DNA from 3 places in the Kitasatospora sp. NPDC036993 genome. Region 3 is predicted to be linked to each of the others. Evidence: riboswitches for the same ligand, from Rfam matches in the RefSeq annotation. Region 3 holds a riboswitch; each other region holds the start of a gene.
The links. Region 3 has a riboswitch for cobalamin ahead of ACZ7C5_RS36800 (acyl-CoA thioesterase). Riboswitches for the same ligand answer to the same signal wherever they lie in the genome.

Region 1: linked by a shared signal. The riboswitch ahead of ACZ7C5_RS15400 (FecCD family ABC transporter permease) and the one ahead of ACZ7C5_RS36800 (acyl-CoA thioesterase) in region 3 are both predicted to bind cobalamin.
Region 2: linked by a shared signal. The riboswitch ahead of ACZ7C5_RS15260 (ribonucleoside-diphosphate reductase subunit alpha) and the one ahead of ACZ7C5_RS36800 (acyl-CoA thioesterase) in region 3 are both predicted to bind cobalamin.

The regions. Positions count from the first base shown of each region.
Region 1 is NZ_JBVJRP010000006.1:324,503-328,971, reverse strand. It holds gene ACZ7C5_RS15420 (amino acid ABC transporter ATP-binding protein) at 1-428, shown strand, start outside; gene ACZ7C5_RS15415 (CGNR zinc finger domain-containing protein) at 589-1,176, shown strand; gene sodX (nickel-type superoxide dismutase maturation protease) at 1,173-1,631, opposite strand; gene sodN (superoxide dismutase, Ni) at 1,809-2,204, shown strand; cobalamin riboswitch at 2,272-2,410, shown strand; gene ACZ7C5_RS15400 (FecCD family ABC transporter permease) at 2,533-3,612, shown strand; gene ACZ7C5_RS15395 (ABC transporter ATP-binding protein) at 3,609-4,451, shown strand.
Region 2 is NZ_JBVJRP010000006.1:291,688-296,156, forward strand. It holds gene ACZ7C5_RS15260 (ribonucleoside-diphosphate reductase subunit alpha) at 1-1,882, opposite strand, end outside; cobalamin riboswitch at 2,077-2,235, opposite strand; gene ACZ7C5_RS15265 (glycosyltransferase family 39 protein) at 2,282-3,985, opposite strand; gene ACZ7C5_RS15270 (glycoside hydrolase family 26 protein) at 3,982-4,469, opposite strand, start outside.
Region 3 is NZ_JBVJRP010000031.1:39,432-43,900, forward strand. It holds gene mmsB (3-hydroxyisobutyrate dehydrogenase) at 1-231, shown strand, start outside; partial or broken gene ACZ7C5_RS36790 (enoyl-CoA hydratase-related protein) at 228-694, shown strand; gene cobF (precorrin-6A synthase (deacetylating)) at 701-1,459, opposite strand; cobalamin riboswitch at 1,547-1,771, shown strand; gene ACZ7C5_RS36800 (acyl-CoA thioesterase) at 2,028-2,522, shown strand; cobalamin riboswitch at 2,592-2,836, shown strand; gene metE (5-methyltetrahydropteroyltriglutamate--homocysteine S-methyltransferase) at 2,993-4,469, shown strand, end outside.

The DNA.
Region 1 (4,469 bases), on a different contig from region 3:
TGGAGGCGCCGGTCCAGGTCAAGGGCGAGAGCAAGGCCGACGCCCGCGAGCGCGGGATGGCCCTGCTGGAGCGGGTCGGCCTCGCCGACAAGGCGCGGAACTACCCCTCGCAGCTCTCCGGCGGCCAGCAGCAGCGCGTCGCGATCGCCCGCGCGCTGGCCATGAAGCCCAAGCTGATGCTCTTCGACGAGCCCACCTCGGCGCTCGACCCGGAGCTGGTCGGCGACGTCCTGGACGTCATGCGCGGCCTCGCCGAGGAGGGCATGACCATGGTGGTCGTCACCCACGAGATGGGTTTCGCCCGCGAGGTCGGCGACGCGCTGGTGTTCATGGACGGCGGCGTGGTGGTCGAGTCCGGCAACCCCCGCGAGGTGCTCACCGACCCGCAGCACGAGCGGACCAGGGCCTTCCTGTCCAAGGTGCTCTGAACCCGTGCCCCAGGCGCCCGGCAGGCCTCCCCTGCCGGGCGCCGACCGTTTTCCGCCCGGGCCGTGGGCCGCAGCCGCCGCCCGGGCCGTAGGGTGGAGTCCCCGCCCGGGTAATAGGCTGGAGGCAGTAAGCCCGTTACCGCATTCTGGAAGGACCCCTGTGGAGCTCGCCGCGTACGCCGATCTCGCCGTTCGGCTGGTGAACACCGAGGAGCCCGAGCGCGGCACCGACGCGCTGACCTCCGTGGAGGCGGTGCGCGGCCTGTTCTCCGACTCCTCGCGGGCCGCCACGCTCGCCGACGAGTCCGACCTGCCCAGGCTCCGGGCCGTGCGGACCCGCCTGCGCGGGGTCTTCGAGGCCGCCGCCGAGGGGGACGAGATCCGCGGCGTCGACCTGCTGAACAGCCTGCTGATGGAGTACCCCGTCAGCCCGCTGATCTCCGGGCACGACTTCCTGGACGACGCCGGGCGGCCGCGCTGGCACCTGCACCTGGCCGACAACTCGCCCACCGCCACCGCGCACTTCAGCGCGGTGGCCTGCATGGGCCTGGCCGTCCACCTGACCGAGCTGGGCGCCGACCGGCTCGGCATCTGCCAGGCCGCGCCCTGCCGCAACGCCTACCTGGACACCTCGACCAACCGCTCCCGCCGCTACTGCTCGGACCGCTGCGCGACCCGCGCCAACGTGGCCGCCTACCGGGCCCGCAAGCGCCAGGAGGCCGCGGCCGGGGCCGGGGCCGGGGCCTAGGGTTCCTCGACCCACACGCCGAACCGGCGGGCCAGGCCCGGCAGCCGGGCCAGCCGGGGGGTGAGCAGCAGCCGCTCCAGCCGGCGGCCCGGCGCCAGCCAGACCGGGTCGGGACGCAGCCGCAGCAGCACCCGGCCGAGCACCAGCTCGTCCGGCACGGCGCCGTAGCTGCGGCTGTCGCTGTCCACCGGACGGTTGTCGGACAGCAGCCACCAGCCCTCGGCCCGGCGCCCGGCGGCCCGCTTCACCACCAGCAGGTCCTGCTGGAACGGGTGCCGGAAGAGCACCACCGCGCCCGGCCGGACCGGCGCGCCGTAGCGGACCAGCAGCCGGTCGCCCTCGCGCAGGGTCGGCACCATGGACGGCCCCGCCACGTCGACCAGCCCCAGCGGCAGCACGCCGCCCCGGCCCCGCCGCCCCGCTCCGGCGCCCTCCGGCCGCGTGCTCCGCGCCACGGCTCCTCCTCCCGCTCGGCCCGCCCCCAGTCTGCCGTACGGGCCGTCACCTGTTCGATGTCCGGATTGGCCCGTTTCCTGGTCCGTCTTTCGCCCTGGGCCCCCCGCCCGATCGCGAAACCGGGAGGACGGAGGGGTAATCTCGGGCGCGGGAAGACGATCTAAGGAAGGACTCCCATGTTCTCTCGTCTGTTTGCACCGCGCGCCACCGCCCACGCCCACTGCGACCTGCCCTGCGGCGTGTACGACCCGGCGCAGGCCCGGATCGAGGCCGAGTCCGTCAAGGCCACCCAGGAGAAGTACCAGGCCAACGAGGACCCGCACTTCCGCGCCCGCGCCGTCATCATCAAGGAGCAGCGCGCCGAGGCCGTCAAGCACCACATCTCGGTGCTGTGGAGCGACTACTTCAAGGCTCCGCACTTCGAGAAGTACCCGCAGCTGCACCAGCTGGTCAACGACACCCTGAAGGCCGCCTCGGCCGCCAAGGCGTCCACCGACCCGGCCACCGGCCAGGCCCTGCTGGACCTGATCGCCGAGGTCGACAAGATCTTCTGGGAGACCAAGCAGGCCTGAGCCTGACGCGTCGCCAGCCGACCGCCCCCGTCCGCACCGCCGGACGGGGGCGGTCGTGCGTTCACGTCCAGCCCTGCCCGGTAAGGGTTGCCTGCCCTGAGTGGCTGTTATGCTGCCAGGGCGTCCGAGGGGGAAGTCCGGTGTGAATCCGGCGCTGACCCGCAACGGTGAGCACGGCCCGTACCCGCCCGTACGGCCGCGCCAGCCCGATCGCCCCCGGCCGCTGACCTCCCGACAACTCGCCGCGGACTGCGAGGGGACCGGCGCCCCGGCACGCCCCGGCACGCGCCCGGCCCGGCGCACCCGCGGCCCGAGGCAAGGCGCACCCGTGAACCGCGCACCCGCAGACCGTGCAGCCGGCCCGCCCACCCGCCGGATACCCGTCGTCCCGCTCGCCGCCGGCCTCGCCGCCGCGCTGCTGCTCTCGCTGGTCTGCGGAGTCGCCCTCGGCTCCTCCGGGCTCGGCCTGCCCCGGGTGCTGCGACTGCTGGGTGCCGGGCTGACGGGCGGCCGGCTGGAGGCGGACGAGGCGGCCGCGTACGCGATCGTCTGGGAGATCCGGCTGCCGCGCACCGTGCTGGCCGCCGTGGTCGGCGCCGGACTCGCCGCCTGCGGGGTCGCCGTCCAGGCCCTGGTGCGCAACGCGCTGGCCGACCCCTTCGTGCTCGGCATCTCCTCCGGCGCGGCCGTCGGCGCCAACGCCGTGCTGCTGTTCGGCGCCTTCGCCTCGCTCGGGGTGTGGGCGATCTCCGCCTCCGCCTTCGGCTCCGCGCTGGCCGCCATGACGCTGGTGTACCTCGCCGCCCGCACCGCGTACGGGCTCACCCCGCTGCGCCTGGTGCTCACCGGCACCGCCCTGTCCTACGGCTTCTCCGCCGCCACCACCCTGATGGTCTTCGCCGCCGACCGCGGCGAGGCCGCCAGGGACGCCATGATGTGGCTGCTCGGCAGCCTCGGCGGCGCCACCTGGGGCAAGGTGCCGATCGCCGCCGTCACCGTGCTGGCCGGCCTCGCCTACCTGGCCTGCGCCGCCGGGCGGCTGGACGCGCTCGCGATGGGCGACGAGACCTCCGCCTCGCTCGGCGTGGACCCGGACCGGCTGCGCCGCGAGCTGTTCGTGGTGACCGCCGCCGTCACCGGCACCGTGGTCGCGGTCAGCGGGGCGATCGGCTTCGTCGGACTGCTGATGCCGCACCTGGCGCGGATGCTGGTCGGCGCCGGGCACCGCCGGGTGCTGGTGATCGCGCCGCTCGCCGGGGCGCTGCTGCTGGTCTGGGTGGACATCGCGTCGCGCACCCTGCTGGCGCCCGCCGAACTGCCCGTCGGGGTGTTCACCGCGGTGCTCGGCGTGCCCGCCTTCCTGATCATGATGCGCCGCCGCGGCCAGGCCTTCGGAGGCACCCGATGACCGACGTGACCACGCCGTCCGAAGCGGCCGGAGCCACCGGCCCGGCCCTGGCCCAGGACCTCGCCGTCGACGCCGTCTCGGTGGAGCTGGCCGGCACCCGGCTGGTCCACGAGGTGAGCCTGGCGGCCGCCGCCGGGCAGGTGGTCGGCCTGGTCGGCCCGAACGGCAGCGGCAAGTCGACCCTGCTGCGCTGCGTCTACCGGGTGCTGAAGCCGGCCGGCGGCGTCGTCCGGCTCGCCGGCGACGACCTGCACGCGCTCACGGCGCGCGAGTCGGCCCGCCGGGTGGCCGCGCTGACCCAGGAGCACTCCGCCGAGTTCGACTTCACGGTGGCCGAGGTGGTGGCCATGGGCCGGCTGCCGCACCGCCGGGGCTTCGGCGCCCCGTCCGACGGGGACGAGGAGCGCTGCGCCGGGGCACTGCGCAAGGTCCGCGCCGGACACCTCGCCGAGCGGGGCTTCCTGAGCCTGTCCGGGGGCGAGAAGCAGCGGGTGCTGTTCGCCCGCGCGCTGGTCCAGGAGCCGCGCCTGCTGGTGCTGGACGAACCCACCAACCACCTCGACGTCGCCCACCAACTGGAGGTGCTGGCGCTCGCCCGCGAGGCCGGACCGACGGTGCTCACCGCGCTGCACGACCTCAACCTGGCGGCGGGCCACTGCGACCTGCTGTACGTGCTGCGGGGCGGCCGGATCGTCGCCTCGGGCCCGCCCCACGAGGTACTCGAACCCGCCCTGCTGGCCGAGGTGTTCGGCGTCCGGGGCACCCCGGTGCGGCACCCGGTGACCGGCGCCCTCCAGCTGCTGTTCGACCGCCTCGCCCCCTCCGACCACTCCGCCTGATCCGCCCCCTCCGAAGGA
Region 2 (4,469 bases), on a different contig from region 3:
ACTCGTACACGCCGGCGATGGACGCGATGGTCGCGGTCGGCGCGATCGCGAGCAGCAGCGAGTTGCGCAGGCCGGTCTCGGCGATCCGGGCGCGCAGCGCGGTCCAGCGGTCGGCCCACTGCGGGGCGGCCGTCGGGAAGTGGTCGATGTGCAGCTCGCCGCGGGCCGCGCGGGTCTCGCCGTACGCCTCGTGGCGGCCGAGCTGCTCGGCCAGGTCGGCGGAGCGCTCGTACGCGGTGAGCATGATGCGCTCGGCGATCAGCGTCGAAAGGGCCTTCGCCTCGGCCGAGTCGAAGTCGATCCGCAGCTTGAAGAAGACGTCCTGGAGGCCCATCACGCCGAGGCCGACCGGCCGCCAGCGGGAGTTGGAGGTGCCGGCCTCGGTGGTCGGGTAGAAGTTGATGTCCACCACGCGGTCGAGGAAGGTGACGGCGGTGCGCACGGTGGCGTCCAGCCGCTCCCAGTCCATCGCGCCGGCGAGGTCGCCGGCGGAGGCCCCGGCGGCCACGTGGGCGCCCAGGTTGACCGAGCCCAGGTTGCAGACGGCGGTCTCGGAGTCGTCCGTGACCTCCAGGATCTCCGTGCACAGGTTGGAGGAGTGCACGGTGCGGCCCGGCAGCGCGGTCTGGTTGGCGGCGCGGTTGGAGGCGTCCTTGAAGGTCATCCAGCCGTTGCCGGTCTGCGCCAGGGTGCGCATCATGCGGGCGTACAGGGTCTGCGCCGGGATGGTGCGGACGGCCTTGCCGGCCTGCTCGGCCTTGAGGTACGCCTCGTCGAAGTCGGCGCCCCACAGGTCGACCAGCTCCGGCACGTCGGCCGGGGAGAACAGCGACCAGTCCTGGTTGGCGTTGACCCGGCGCATGAACTCGTCCGGGATCCAGTGCGCCAGGTTGAGGTTGTGGGTGCGGCGGGCCTCTTCGCCGGTGTTGTCGCGGAGCTCCAGGAACTCCTCGATGTCGGCGTGCCAGGTCTCCAGGTAGACGCAGGCCGCGCCCTTGCGGCGGCCGCCCTGGTTGACGGCGGCGACCGAGGAGTCGAGGGTGCGCAGGAACGGCACGATGCCGTTGGACTTGCCGTTGGTGCCGCGGATCAGGCTGCCGCGCGAGCGGATGCGCGAGTAGGACAGGCCGATGCCGCCGGCGTGCTTGGACAGCCGGGCGATCTGCGCGTAGCGGTTGTAGATCGAGTCCAGGTTGTCCAGCGGCGAGTCGAGCAGGTAGCAGCTCGACATCTGCGGGTGCCGGGTGCCGGAGTTGAAGAGCGTCGGCGAGGAGGTCAGGTACTCCAGGCGGCTCATCAGGCCGTACAGCTCGGCCACCTCGCGCACCGACTGCTCGCTGTCGCCGACCGCCAGGCCGCACGCGACGCGGAGCAGGAAGTGCTGCGGGGTCTCGATCACCTTGCGGGTGATCGGGTGGCGCAGCAGGTAGCGGGACTGCACGGTGCGCAGGCCGAAGTACTCGAAGCGGTCGTCGCCCTCGGGGTCGATCAGCGCGTCCAGCGCGGCGGCGTGCTTGGCGACGAAGTCGGCGGTGGCGTCGCCGATCAGGCCCTCGTCGTGGCCGACGGTGATCGAGGCCGAGAAGGACACCGAGCCCTGGCTGTTCGCCTCGTCGACGATCTCCAGCGCGAGCAGCCGGGCGGCCAGCTTCGAGTACTGGGGGTCCTCGGCGATCATCGACGCGGCGGCGTCCACGGCCAGCCCGCGCAGTTCGGCGAAGTCCGAGCCGGCGTGGCGGCCGCGCAGCGCGGCGGCGGCGACATGGCCGGGGTCCACCTCGGTGAGGTCGACGCTGCGGTCGGTGAGCAGCCGCAGCAGGGCGCCGCCGGGGTCGGAGACCGTCGGGTCGGTGAAAACGGTACCGGTGCCCTGGGCGGGCAGGGTGGCTGAGGCTGCGGTGGTCAAGGCGCTCTCTCCTGGCGGCGATCGGCGGCTGTGATCGGGGGGCCACCGGGCCGATGGGGGCAGGGGAGCACGGCACGAACGCACACGGCGTCGCGCGACGGTTACTCCCCGGCCCGCCCGCGAGGCCCGGAGGGGTACTGCTCGTGCTGGCGCGGCCTCTGCGGGAGGGCCGTGGCGCACACTGTCCGGCAGGTAATCGGACTCGCGGGCACGGCTGCTGGAGCCGCCCGCTCACCGCTGCGGGGCAGTCCCGGATTCGCACCGGGTTCCCCTGCGTCGACAGCAGAAGCGAGCATACATGTTGTGCCGCCGGACTGCGGTGGCACCATATGTTGTGGCTGTCGTGTCGCGGGTGTGGCTGAGCGGGGTGGCCCGTCAGTGCTTCAGATAGACCTTGTACGTGCTCGAATCACCGGTCGGTGAGGTGAATTGGGCGACCAGCCGGTAGTGTCCGGCGGCGGTCAGGGCGTCGCTCAGGGCCCGGTCGGTGGCCTTCGGCGCGGTGCTGTCGAGGACGACCACGGTGAACCAGCCGTCCCGGATCGCGGCCACGCTGCCGGCGTCGCCGTGGTGCTGCACCCCGGCGCCGTCGCGGTAGTCCGTGCCGGCCCGCGCGGAGACCCACTGCTCGGGTCGGGAGACGCCGCCCAGGTAGTACTCGGCGAGTCCGTCGACCTCGGTGAGGTAGCGGCCCTGGGGCTCCGCGTGGACCCGCAGGACGGCCAGCAGGCGGCCGGAGTCGGGCCCGTTCTGGTAGCGCAGGGCGGACTGCTCCAGGCCGAGGGCGAGCAGCGCGACCCAGACCAGGATGCCCAGCTGGGGGTGGCGGAAGTGGGCGCCGACCAGCCGGGTCAGGCCGACCCCGGCGAGCGGGGCGGCGAGCAGCATGCCGTAGCCGAGGTGGCGGAACAGCGCGCCGGAGGTGCCGGTCCACAGGTGGGCGGCGGGGACCAGCAGGGTGGTGACGGTCAGGACGGCCCCGAGCAGGGCGCGCCGGCCCCGGGTGGTGGGGACGGCGTCCTTCTCCGGCGCGTCGTGCTCGTTGATCTGCTCGTGGCGCGCGTAGGCGATGGTGCCGGCCACCGCGAGGACGGTGAACAGGCCGGCCCACTGGAGCGTGCCGAGCAGGATCGAGCCGGCTGAGCCGGGGGCGTTGCCGCGCGAGGGCGACCACCCCGCGACCCTGCCGAGGGTGCCGTACGGGAGCAGCAGCAGGAGGGTGCCGGCGCCCGTCAGCAGCGCGCGCAGGGCTGCTGGTCCCGGCCGCTGGTACGGCCGGGCGCAGGCGAACGCGAGGGCGACCAGGGCGGGGACGGCGAAGGCCGCGGAGTAGGCGACGGCGCAGGCCAGCGCCGTGGGTGGGGCGGCGAGCAGGGCCAGGGCCGGATGCCGTCGGGCGGTGAACACGGTGGTCCAGGCCGCGACGGCGACCAGCAGGACGGCGAGCGACTCGGGTGCGGCGTAGAAGCCGACCACGACGGTGGACTGGAGGACGGCGTAGACGGCGATGGCGCAGATGGCGACCCGCTCGTTGAACAGCCGCCGGGTCAGCGAGTACAGCAGGACGGTGGTGACCAGCGCGAAGCCGAGGCTGAGCAGCCGGGTGCCCCAGATGCCACCGGCGTTCGCGGCGGCGCCGGCCAGTGGCGGGTAGAGCCAGGGCGAGCCGTGCACCCGGTCGACCAGGTCGGTGGTGACCGGGGTGCCGTGCAGCAGGTGGGCCAGCTGCCGGCGGCCGGAGACCATGGCGGCGGCCTCGTCGGGGTGGGCGGCGGCCAGCAGGCGCAGCGAGAGCGCGGCCTGGACGGTGAGGACGGCGCCCAGCAGGCCGCGGGCGATCCAGCGGCGGCGCGGGCTGGGGCCCGGGTCCCAGCTGATCGCGGGGACCTGCGGGATGGTGTACGGGGCCAGTTCTATGTTGTCGGGGTTGTCCACCGCCACGGCCGTGCGGGGCCCGGCGGTGTCCGGTCCCGGCTCGGCGGTGTCCGGTCCTGGTTCGGCGGGTTCGGGCTCGGCGGCCCGGCGGCGGCGGGCCGCGCGGCCGTGCGGGACGGAGGGGAACTCGGACTCAGTGCTCATCTGGGGTTCCGGATGTCGAAGCCGTAACGGGGGTCGGACACGCGCTGCTTGAACGCGGCGAGGGTGTCCGGGACGGCCTCGACCCGCCAGTCCGCCCGCTTGACGATGTTGAACCAGACGAAGCCGACGACGTCGTCGTGCGCCTCCAGGCCGGAGAACAGCTGGTCGACGTCCGCGCGTTGGCGCTTGCCCTGCTCGGAGGCGGTCTCGCTGATGAAGAAGGGCTTCTTGGAGAAGCCGCGGATCTCGGCCATGGTCGGCCCGTACAGCGCCTCGAAGGTCTTCGGCCCGGTGCGGGTGAAGTAGCCGGTCATGCCCGCCCAGTCGACGTAGGTGTCGCCGGGGTAGTACGGCGCCAGGCGGGTGTTGGGCGCGGGGTCGGTGATGTTGGGGCTCCAGACCCAGATCACGTTGGTGGCGCCGGCCTGGTCGAAGATGTCGTGGACGTGGCGCCAGGCGGCCACGAAGTCCTCGGGGGTGGCGG
Region 3 (4,469 bases):
GTCCCCGGGCCCGTCCCGGCCAGCCCGGCCAACCGCGAGTACGCGGCCGGGTTCGCCGCGGCCCTGATGGCCAAGGACCTCGGGCTGGCCGCCGACGCGGCCACCGCCTCCGCCCTGCCGGCCGAATTCGGGCGCCGGGCTGCCGAGTTGTACGCCTCCTTCGCCCGGGGCGAGGCGGCCGGACTGGACTTCTCGGCCATCATCACGACCCTGGGAGAGGGTGCCGAGTGACCGGCTACGAGACGATCCTGGTCGAGCGCAGGGCCGGGTGGGGCTGATCACCCCGGACCGGCCCAAGGCACTGAACGCCCTGAACGCCCGGCTGATGAACGAAGTCGTGGCCGTGGCAACGGAGTTCGACCGTGACCCGGAGACCGGCTGTCTGCTGGTCACCGGCTCGGAGAAGGCCTTCGCGGCCGGCGCCGACATCAAGGAGATGCAGTCGCTCGAATTCGTCGACGCCTACCTCGGCGACTGGTTCGCCGCCTGGGACCGCTTCGGTGCGCTGCGCAAGCCGGTGGTCGCGGCGGTGGCGGGCCACGCGTTGGGCGGCGGCTGCGAGCTGGCGATGCTCTGCGACGTGCTGCTGGCGGCGGACACCGCGAAGTTCGGGCAGCCGGAGATCAAGCTCGCTGACGCGCCGCGCCGCCCCACCCCCGGGGCGGCGCACCGTGTCCCGACAGCCGTCAGCCGTCAGCCGTCAGCCGTCCGACCGGCGCAGCAGGTAGGTGTCCATGATCCAGCCCTTGCGCGCGCGGGCCCGCGCGCGCAGCTCGCGGATCCGCGGAGCGGCCTCGGCAAGCGGCCCGGAGACGAGCACCTCGTCCGGGGTGCCGAGGTAGGCGCCGTAGTGGATCTCCAACCCCGCGGGGTCGACCTCGGTGAAGGCGGCCCGGCCGTCGAGCATCACCACCACGTCGTCCACTCCCTCGGGGAAACCCTCGGCGAGGCGGCGGCCGGTGGTGATCTGCACCGGGCGGCCGACCCGGGTCAGCGTGGTGCGGTGCGCGGCGGCGAGCGCGGAGACGCTGCTGATGCCCGGGATCACCCGGTACTCGAACGACACACCGCCCCGGGCCGACACGTCGTCCACCACGGCGATGACGCTGTCGTAGAGGGCCGGGTCGCCCCAGACCAGGAACGCGCCGCTCTCGCCCTCGCCGAGGTGCTCGGCGACCAGCCGCTCGACCAGATCGGCGCGGCGGACGCGCCAGTCGTCCACCGCGGCCGTGTACGCGGGAGTGGCGCGGTCGCGCTCCGCGTCGGGCACCTCGACCACGCGGTGCCCCGGCCGGCCGTGCTCGGCGAGCATCCGGCGGCGCAGGGTGATGAGGTCCTGCCGCTCCTCGTTCTTGCCGAGGACGAAGAAGACGTCGGTACGGCCGAGGGCCTTGACCGCTTGCAGGGTGAGGTGGTCGGGGTCGCCCGCACCGATGCCGATGACGAAGATCTGCCGCATGGGGACATTCTGCCGTCCGGCCCCGCGCGTGGTCCCCCGGGCCGGGTCAGGCCGGTGGGCGGTGGCTGTGAGCTGCGCCGATGGACGTAAGCTGGCGGGGCAGCTGGTTCGCCCCGTCCGCCAGGCGGGGTGTCGCAAGAGGGAACCCGGTGCGAGTCCGGGACTGCCCCGCAGCGGTGAGTGGGAACGACCGCCGTCATGTGCACCGGCCCGGAAGCGGGCCCGGGAAGCGACGGCCAGTAGGTGCCCGTCCCGGTTCGGCCGGGAGGGCGTGCCCACGAGTCCGAAGACCTGCCGCTGCCCGCGTGCCGTGCCGGCCCGCGGTCCCACCAGGACCCCGAGGGCGGGTCGACGGTGCAGGCGGGACGTGTCCGGACCGCTGCCTGCCCCTTCGCGTGCCCGGGGTGTGCGAAACCGCGAAGGAGAGTTCCGTGAAGCGGAACACCGACCACGATCCCCACGAGCCCGTACGCCGTGGACACCGGCCCGGGCCCGACGGCCCGCGGAGCCGGCACGCCGGGCGTCCGGCCGTGGCCCCGTCCGGTGCCCCGAAGGGCGGGCCGTCGCTGTGACCAGCCCCTCCGCGCTCTCCCGCACCCCGGCCGAGTCCGCGGTGACCCTGGCCCACATCATGAGCGACCACGACACCAACCTCTACGGGACGGTGCACGGCGGCGTGATGATGAAGCTGATCGACGACGCGGCCGCCGCCGCCGCGGGCCGGCACGCCGGTGTCACCGCGGTCACCGTCTCGGTCGAGGAGATGTCGTTCCTCGCGCCCGTCCGGGCCGGAGACCTCCTCACCGTCCGGGCCCGGGTCGACCACGTCGGACGGACGTCGATGGACGTGTCGGTGGCGGTGACCTCGGAGCGGTGGAACCTCACCGGGCCCGTCACCAGGGTGGCGACGGCGCACCTGGTGTTCGTGGCGGTCGACGCCGAGGGCCGGCCCCACCGGGTCCCGGAGCTGCTCCTGGAGAGCGCCGCCGACCGGCAGCGCGGCCGGGTGGCACGGGAGCGGCGGGCCCGCAGGACCGAGCCGGAGCTGGAGCCCGCCGAGTAGCGGCCCGCGACGACGTCCCACCATGCGGACGCCTTTCGAGATTTCCGCCTCGGCGCCGCCGGTTTGCCCCTAAGCTGACGGAGCAGCTGGTTCGCCCTGTCCGCCAGGCAGGCGCGTCGCAAGAGGGAACCCGGTGACGCCTTTCGACTGGCCAGTCCGGGACTGCCCCGCAGCGGTGAGTGGGAACGACCGCCGTCATACGCACTGGGCCCGGGAACGGGTCTGGGAAGCGACGGCCAGTAGGTGTCCGCCCTGGTGAGGCCGGGGAGGGCGCGCCCACGAGTCCGAAGACCTGCCACTGCCCGTGCGCGACCGTTCGCGTGCGGCCATCCGGTGACCTCGTGGGCGGGTCGGCGACCATACCTGGCGGGGCCGTGCGCGTGCACGGGTATCCGTCCGGTTCGTCATCCCTTCGCGTCCTCGTGCCGTCACCGGGCACTTGAGGAATCAGGCTCGCGAAGGAGAGTCCCTTGACCACGAAGTCCGCAGCCGCGGCGAGCGTCGCCACCGTGCACGGCTACCCCCGCCAGGGCCGCAACCGTGAACTGAAGAAGGCGATCGAGGGGTACTGGAAGGGCGCCGTCCCGGCGGAGGCGCTGCTGGCGACCGCCGCCGACCTGCGCCGGACGAACTGGGCGCAGCTCGCCGAGGCCGGGATCGAGGAGGTCCCGACCGGCGACTTCTCGCTCTACGACCACGTGCTGGACACCACCGTGGCCGTCGGCGCGATCCCGCTCCGGCACCGGGAGGCGGTGGACGCCGACGCGCTGGCCGGGTACTTCGCGATGGCGCGCGGCACCCAGGACGTCGCGCCGCTGGAGATGACGAAGTGGTTCGACACCAACTACCACTACCTGGTCCCCGAGTTGGGGCCGGACACGGTGTTCGCCGCCGACCCGGCGAAGGCGGTCGGCGAGCTGCGGGAGGCGCTGGCGCTGGGCCACACCGCGCGGCCGGTGCTGGTCGGCCCGGTGACGTACCTGCTGCTGGCGAAGCCGGCGCCGGGAGTGGCCGAGGACTTCCAGCCGATCACGCTGCTGGACCGGCTGCTGCCGGTCTACGCCGAGCTGCTCGCGGCGCTCAGGGCCGCGGGGGCCGGCTGGGTGCAGCTGGACGAGCCCGCGCTCGTCCAGGACCGCACCCCGGCCGAACTCAACGCCGCCGCCCGCGCCTACCGCGAGCTCGGTGCCCTCACCGAGCGGCCCAAGCTGCTGGTCGCGAGCTACTTCGACCGGCTCGGTGAGGCGCTGCCGGTGCTGGCGAAGGCACCGGTCGAGGGCCTGGCGCTGGACTTCACCGGCCCGGCCGCCGCGAACCTGGACGACCTCGCCGCGGTCGGCGGACTGCCCGGCAAGCGGCTGGTGGCGGGGGTGATCGACGGGCGCAACATCTGGATCAACGACCTGGAGAAGTCGCTGGCGACCCTGGCGACCCTGCTGGGCCTCGCCGGCACGGTCGACGTGGCGCCGTCCTGCTCGCTGCTGCACGTGCCGGTCGACGCCGCCGCGGAGCGCGACATCGACCCGCAGATCGCCCGCTGGCTGGCCTTCGCCCGGCAGAAGGCCGGCGAGGCGGCGCTGCTCGCCCGGGGCCTGCGCGAGGGCACCGGCGCGGTGACGGCCGACCTGGCCGCCAACCGCGCCGACCTGGCCTCCCGGGCCGGCTCGCCGATCACCCGCGACCCGGCGGTGCGCGCCCGCGCCGCCGCCGTCACCGCCGAGGACGCCCGCCGGGCCCAGCCCTACCCCGTCCGGGCCGAGGCCCAGCGGGCCCGGCTGGGCCTGCCGCTGCTGCCGACCACCACCATCGGCTCCTTCCCGCAGACCACCGAACTGCGCACCGCCCGCGCCGACCTGACGGCCGGACGGATCGACGCGGCGGCCTACCGGGAGCGGATGGAGGCCGAGGTCCGCGAGGTCATCGCGTACCAGGAGAAGGCCGGCCTGG